DNA from 2 places in the Methylobacterium sp. CM6257 genome. Region 1 is predicted to be linked to the other one. Evidence: predicted binding sites of a transcription regulator. Region 1 holds the regulator's gene; the other holds the start of a gene.
The links. Region 1 encodes PhoB, which activates phosphate uptake and scavenging genes when phosphate is short. Its sites were predicted from a motif close to TGTCATNNANCTGTCAT; they were not measured.
Positions count from the first base shown of each region.

Region 2: a site for PhoB is predicted at 1,383-1,399, ahead of phnC (phosphonate ABC transporter ATP-binding protein). Genes of this name have one in related genera too.

Region 1 covers NZ_CM137735.1:4,342,026-4,345,425, reverse strand. Annotated here, with positions in the region: gene pstB (phosphate ABC transporter ATP-binding protein PstB) at 1-657, shown strand, start outside; gene phoU (phosphate signaling complex protein PhoU) at 770-1,489, shown strand; gene phoB (phosphate regulon transcriptional regulator PhoB) at 1,678-2,373, shown strand; gene ACYCO6_RS21235 (protein-disulfide reductase DsbD family protein) at 2,384-3,400, opposite strand, start outside.
Region 2 covers NZ_CM137735.1:5,946,957-5,950,356, forward strand. Annotated here, with positions in the region: gene phnD (phosphonate ABC transporter substrate-binding protein) at 1-368, opposite strand, end outside; gene phnC (phosphonate ABC transporter ATP-binding protein) at 491-1,339, opposite strand; gene ACYCO6_RS28955 (LbetaH domain-containing protein) at 1,451-2,071, opposite strand; gene ACYCO6_RS28960 (DUF1045 domain-containing protein) at 2,064-2,774, opposite strand; gene ACYCO6_RS28965 (glycosyltransferase) at 2,807-3,400, opposite strand, start outside.

The sequences.
Region 1 (3,400 bases):
GCGCTGATCGGCCCGTCCGGCTGCGGGAAGTCGACGCTGCTGCGCTGCTTCAACCGGATCTACAGCCTCTACCCGGAGCAGCGAGCGGAGGGCGAGATCCTGCTCGATGGCGAGAACATCCTCGACCCGTCCATCGACCTGAACGAGCTGCGCTCGCGCATCGGCATGGTCTTCCAGAAGCCGACGCCGTTCCCGATGTCGATCTACGACAACGTCGCCTTCGGGCTGCGGCTCTATGAGAAGCTGCCGAAATCCGAGCTCGACGGCCGCGTGGAGGAATCGCTCCGCAAAGCCGCCCTCTGGGACGAGGTGAAGGACAAGCTGCGCCAGTCGGGCACGGGCCTCTCGGGCGGCCAGCAGCAGCGCCTGTGCATCGCCCGCACCGTGGCCCAGCGCCCGGAGGTGATCCTGTTCGACGAGCCGACCTCGGCGCTCGATCCGATCTCCACCGGCCGGATCGAGGAGCTGATCGAGCAGCTGCGCGACGAGTTCACCATCGTGATCGTCACGCACAACATGCAGCAGGCGGCGCGCATCTCGCAGTTCACCGCCTTCATGTATCTCGGCCAGCTGGTCGAGTTCGGCCCGACCAGCCGGATGTTCATGAATCCGACGGAACGCCGCACCCAGGACTACATCACCGGCCGTTTCGGCTAACCTGTTCGAACGATCCGGCACCGGGGAACGCCAACCGGCATTCGCCGGCGCGGCGGCGGATCCACCGGACCCGACGGATCGCTTTTCGCGGGCCCCCATCGAAGGATCCACCATGCCCGGCCATATCGTCACCTCCTACGACACCGACCTGGAGAACCTGCGTCGCTCGATCTCGGAGATGGGCGGCGTGGCCGAGAAGATGACGGCGGAGGCGACCGACGCTCTTGTGCGCCGGGACGACGCGCTCGCCCAGACGGTGATCGTCGCCGACAAGCGCCTCGACGCGCTCCAGCGTGACATCGAGGAGCGCGCCGTGCTGCTCATCGCCCGGCGCCAGCCCCTGGCGATCGACCTGCGCGAGACCATCTCGGCGATCCGCGTCTCCGGCGATCTCGAGCGGATCGGCGACCTCGCCAAGAACGTCGCCAAGCGCGTCGTCGCGATCTCCGACCAGGCGCCGGCGCAGAAGATCGTGCTGGGCGTGCGCCACATGAGCGACCTCGCGGAGGGCCAGCTCAAGGACGTGCTCGACGCCTACGCGAGCCGTGACGTCCAGGCGGCCCACGACGTCTGGGAGCGCGACGGCGAGATCGACGCGCTGTACAATTCGCTGTTCCGCGAGCTCCTGACCTACATGATGGAGGATCCGCGCAACATCTCGTTCTGCACGCATCTCCTGTTCTGCGCCAAGAACGTGGAACGCATCGGCGACCACACCACCAACATCGCCGAGACGATCCACTACCTCGCCACCGGCGAGACGCTGGCGGGCGACCGGCCGAAGAACGATGCGTCGAACTACGCGACGGTGGACGGCAGGCAGGCTCCGTAAGAGCGAGCCGCTGCCGTCCAAGCGCGGCGCGCGCTCCTTCCTGTGGCGCGCCGCCCGAAAATCGGAGGGTGTGGGTTGAGGCTGAGCGGCGCCTCCCGCACCATCCGCCGGCCCGCCCGCTCCGGAGGGAGCCGGCGAGCCCGCAGGCCGAACGGCGCCGCCTCGTGAACGGGTCATCGAACGTGAGCATGCAAGTCCTGATCGTCGAGGACGAGGAGGCGCTGACCACCCTGCTGCGCTACAACCTGGAAGCCGAGGGCTTCGTGGTGGATTCGGCCGCGCGCGGCGACGATGCGGAGTTGCTCCTGGCCGAGCGGATCCCCGATCTGGTCCTGCTCGACTGGATGCTCCCGGGCCTCTCGGGGATCGAGCTCTGCCGCCGCATCCGCGCCCGCCGCGAGACAGAGCGGCTGCCGGTGATCATGCTCACCGCCCGCGGCGAGGAAGGGGACCGGGTCCGGGGCCTCGGAACGGGCGCGGACGATTACATCGTCAAGCCGTTCTCCGTGCCGGAGCTGCTCGCCCGGATCCGCGCGCTGCTGCGCCGGGCCAAGCCCGCCCATGTCTCGGACCGCCTGGCCGCCGGCGATCTCGAACTCGACCGCACCGGCCACCGCGTCCGCCGCGGCGGCGAGGAGCTGCATCTCGGCCCCACCGAGTTCCGGCTGCTGGAATTCCTGATGCTGGCCCCGGGCCGGGTCTTCTCCCGCGAGCAGCTTCTCGACGGGGTCTGGGGCCACGACGTCTATATCGACGAGCGCACGGTGGACGTGCATGTCGGGCGGCTGCGCAAGGCGCTGAACGGCCCGCGCCAGCCCGACCCGATCCGCACGGTCCGCGGCTCCGGCTACGCCTTCGACGAGACCTTCTCGCTGGAGGCTTAGCCGCGCCCGCTCAGCGGGTCAGCGCCGCGCTCTTGCCGTCCTTGGCCGCCGGCACGGAGTCCAGGGCCGCCAGCACCGTCCCCTCGGTGAGGATCTGCGGCAGCACCTGAGGCTCTCCCATTCCCGTGTAGAGCAGGTAGAGCGGCACGCCGCTGCGCCCGTGCTTCTCCAAGAGGCGGGTGATCTCCGGGTTCTGGTTGGTCCAGTCCCCCTTCAGGTAGGTCACGCCCCGCTCCGCCATCGCGGCCCGTACGGCCTTGGTGGAGAGCGAGGTCGTCTCGTTGACCGCACAGGTGATACACCAAGCCGCGGTGAGATTGACGAAGACCGGCCGCCGCCCGTTCACCAGGGTGTCGAGACGGGCCTGGGTGAAAGGCTCGATCCCGCTGGCGGCGGCCTGCACCGCCGGAGCGGCGCGGTTCTGGGCGAGGGCCAGCGTGAGGCCCCCGACGGCGATGAGCGCCAGGACCGCGCAGGCCCGGGCAATCGGCCCCGCCATCCGCGACGCACCGCGCCCGTGCTCCCAGGCCCAGGCGCAGAAGCCGACCAGCACGAGGCCGATCAGCGCCATGAGGAGCCCCTGCGGGTCGACCTGCTGGGCCAGGACCCAGATCAGCCACGCCACCGTCGCGTAGACCGGGAAGGCCAGGACCTGCTTGAGGGTCTCCATCCAGGCGCCCGGCCGGGGCAGGGCCCGCAGGGCCGGCGGCCAGAGGGTGAGCGCCAGGAAGGGCAGGGCGAGGCCGAGCCCGAGGCTCGCGAACACCGCGAGCGCCACGCCGGCGCTCTGGGTCAGCGCGAAGCCCACCGCCGAGCCCATGAACGGTGCCGTGCAGGGCGTCGCCACCAGCGTGGCGAGGACGCCCGTGAAGAAGGAACCGCTCAGCCCCGCACGCCGGGCCAGGCCGTCGCCGAGACCGGCGAGGCGTCCGCCGATATGGACCGCCCCGGACAGGCTCAGGCCCATCGCGAAGAGCAGATAGGCGAGCCCCGCCACCACGGCGGGCGATTGCAACTGGAAGCCCCA
Region 2 (3,400 bases), 1.6 Mb from region 1:
ACCACCGAATAGTAGCCCGAGGCGCCGGTCTCGTGCTTCTGGTTGACGATCGGCTCCAACTTCACGCCCGTCATCACGGCCCGCGAGAACGAGGCCGGGCCGTACCACGCGATCTGGATGTTGCCGGCCCGCTGCCCCTCGATGACCGCGGCGTAGTCGCTGGCCACCCGCAGCTTCACCGGCACGCCCAGGGTCTTGGTCAGGTAGGCGGTGAGCGGCGCCCAGCGGTCGGCGGTGCCGGTGGCGTTCTCCGCCGGGATCACGCCGAGCGTCAGTTCGGGATACTGCGCCTTCCAGTCCTGGGCGGCGGCCGGAAGGCCGAGGAGGGTGAGCGCCGCGGCGCCAGCGAGGGTGCGTCGGGTGATCATGATGTCGTCCCTTGGGTTACGTGTGGCGCAGGGTTCGGCCGACCGCCGAGGCCGGCGGGCGTTTCCCGATCCGTCGTTGTTGGGGCCTCAAGCCCGGTGCGCCGGCGGCCGGCGAACCCGGCTCAGGCGCCGATGGCAGCCTGGCGGACCGGACGCGCCGGCACGAAGCCGGGCCGGCCCGGCATTGCCGCCCGCTGCTCCGCCTCGCGCTGGGCGGAATCGTCGAGCACCTCGCCGGCCTCCAGGCCGTAGAGCCGGCGCGCCACGTCCTCGGTAAGGTCGAAGGGGCCGCCCTCGAACACCACGCGGCCGGCGGCGAGGCCGACGAGGCGGTCGCAATAGGCACGGGCGAGATCGAGGGAGTGCAGGTTGCAAAGGACCGTGATGCCGTAGCGCCGGTTCACCTCGGCCAGCGCGTCCATCACGAGACGGGTGTTGCGCGGATCGAGGGAAGCCACGGGCTCGTCCGCGAGCAGGATCTCGGGCTCCTGAACCAGGGCGCGCGCGATGGCCACGCGCTGCTGCTGGCCGCCCGACAGACCGTCCGCCCGCTGGCCGGCGAATTCGCCCATGTCGAAGCTCTCCAGCGCGGCCAACGCCATCGCCCGGTCCTCCTCGGACCATTGGCGCAGCAGGGACCGGTAGCTCGGCACGTGGCTGAGCCGGCCCATCAGGACGTTGGTCATCACGTCGAGGCGTCCGACGAGGTTGAATTGCTGGAAGATCATGGCGCAGCGGGTGCGCCACGCCCGCAGGGCCCGACCCCGCAGGGTCGTGACGTCGTGCCCGTCATGGCGGATGCGCCCCGAACTCGGGTCCGCCAGCCGGTTGATGAGTCGCAGCAGCGTCGACTTGCCGGCGCCGGACCGGCCGATCACTCCGACGAAGCTGCCGGGCTCGATCTCCAGTGAGACGCCGTCCAGGGCGCGCCGGGCGCCGTATTGGCGCGTCAGATCCTCGATGACCAGCATGCATCCATCCGCCGGAGAATGGCCGAAGCTAAACGCCAGTTACACGACGATTGGATGACGAATACGATTCAATGTTGTTTGCCGGCGCAACGTCTACACTCGATCACGGCATCAGGACCCGTATCGGTCAAGGAATGCTTCGATCGGGAGGGCGCGAAAATCCGGGAGCGCTCGGCGCAGGCGCTCATGGTCCCAGTCCCACCAGGCGAAGCGCTCCAACCGCGCGGCAATCTCCTCGGGAAACCGGCGCCGGACCGGCCTGGCGGGGTTGCCGACCACGATCGTGTAGGGTTCGACGTCCCGCGTGACGATCGCGCCCGCCCCGACGACCGCGCCGGTGCCGATGGTGCGGCCGGGCAGGACGACCACACCGTGGCCAATCCAGACGTCGTGGCCGATCGCCACCGGGCTGGCCCGGCGCCGGTCGAAGAAGGCCGGCTCGTCGGCCTCCTCGGGCCAGTAGGCAAGGGCCCGGTAGGTGAAATGCGCTTGCGACGCGCGCTCCATCGGGTGGTTGCCCGGGTTGATGCGCACGCTCGCGGCGATCGAGCAGAACTTGCCGACTGTCGTGTAGATCACCTCGCCATCCTGGGCGATGTAGGAATAATCGTCCAAGGCCGTCTCGGTCAGGCGAGTGCGGGCGCCGACCTCGGTGAAGCGGCCGAGCCGGCAATGGACGACCCGGGCACTCGGATCGACCGCCGGCTCGGGGCCGAGGGGGCGGTCAGCCATGAACGTCTCCGTGAGAGGCTCCCTGGGCGTCTCCGAAGGGCAGGCGCGCCAGAAGCCGGAACGGCTCGGACCCGTCCTGGCTCAACAGGCACAGGGCGTCGATCACCAGGGGTTCGGGCCCGCAGGCGGCGTAGGCCTCGGTCAAGCGGGCGCGCCAAGCGTCGCGCTCGGCGTCCGGCAGGGCGTCGGTCAGGGTCATGTGGAAGCGGAAGGCCTCGAACACGTACGGATAACCCCAGCGATCCAGGAGGGCCCGTCCGCGCGGGCCGAGACGGTCGGCGCGACGCTTCGCGCGCTCCGCCTCGGTGAGCGGCGCCCGGAACGGGTCGAGGGCGGCGACGCATTCGGCGGCGAGCAGCCCCAGCGCCGCCGGGGGAGCCTCCGGGACCAGGGCGAGGAAGGGTCCGATCGCCGCGACCTCCAGCGGGCCCACGGCCACGGGCGGGTGCGCTGCCGCGAGGCTCCGGGCGGCGGCCACGAGATCGGTCTCGGTGGTGCCTTCCGCGAGGCGCAGCGGCGCCTTGAGTGTCGCGTGGAAGCCGTAGACCCGGGCCCCCGCCGTGACGGCCGCGAGGTCCTCCAGCGCGGCCGGATGCGCCACCGTATCGCCGGAGACGTTGTCGTAGCCGAGCACGGCCTTGCCGAAGGCGTCGAGGCGGGAGCCCGGAGCGGGCAGCCAGTACAGGGCGTAGCGGCGGGTCACGTCTCGGCCTCCGGAGTTTGCGGGCGCGGCCATCAGGCCGTCGGCACGTATGGGCGGTCGACGGCGGCCCGGCGCGGCCGCACATCCATGGCGTTGCCGCGCCACACGATAGCGCTCTGGACCCAGGCCCCCAGCCAGATCGCCGGGATCAGGGCGTCGCGCACGAGGAAGGCCGCCAGCATGCGGGGCGAACGGTGCCAGCCCGCGCGGACGGCGAGCCGGTATTCGGCGCCATAGCACAGGGCGGCGAGGCAAGCAGCGCCGAGGAGGCCGGCAAGGCTGCCGGCCCAGAGGGCCACCAGCAGCGCCGGCAGCAGGACGCCGCTGCCGATCTCGGGGATGAAGAACAGCGGGAAGGTCACCCGCCGCAGCCGCGCCCAGCGGAGCTGGCGCGCCCAGACCTCCCGGAAGCCGCGCGGTCCGAGCGGCTGCTCGAACGGGCTTGCCACGAGATGGACGCGCTTGCCGGCGGCACGCACCAGCTTGGTTGCCGCCGCGTCCTCGGCGATCTCCGCCGCGAGCGCCTGGAGGCCACCGCGCTGGTCCAGGAAGGGCCTGTGCCAGAGCATGCTCTTGCCCTGCGCGAAGCCTAGCCCGAACGCCTCGGCGGCGTATTGCCAGCGGGC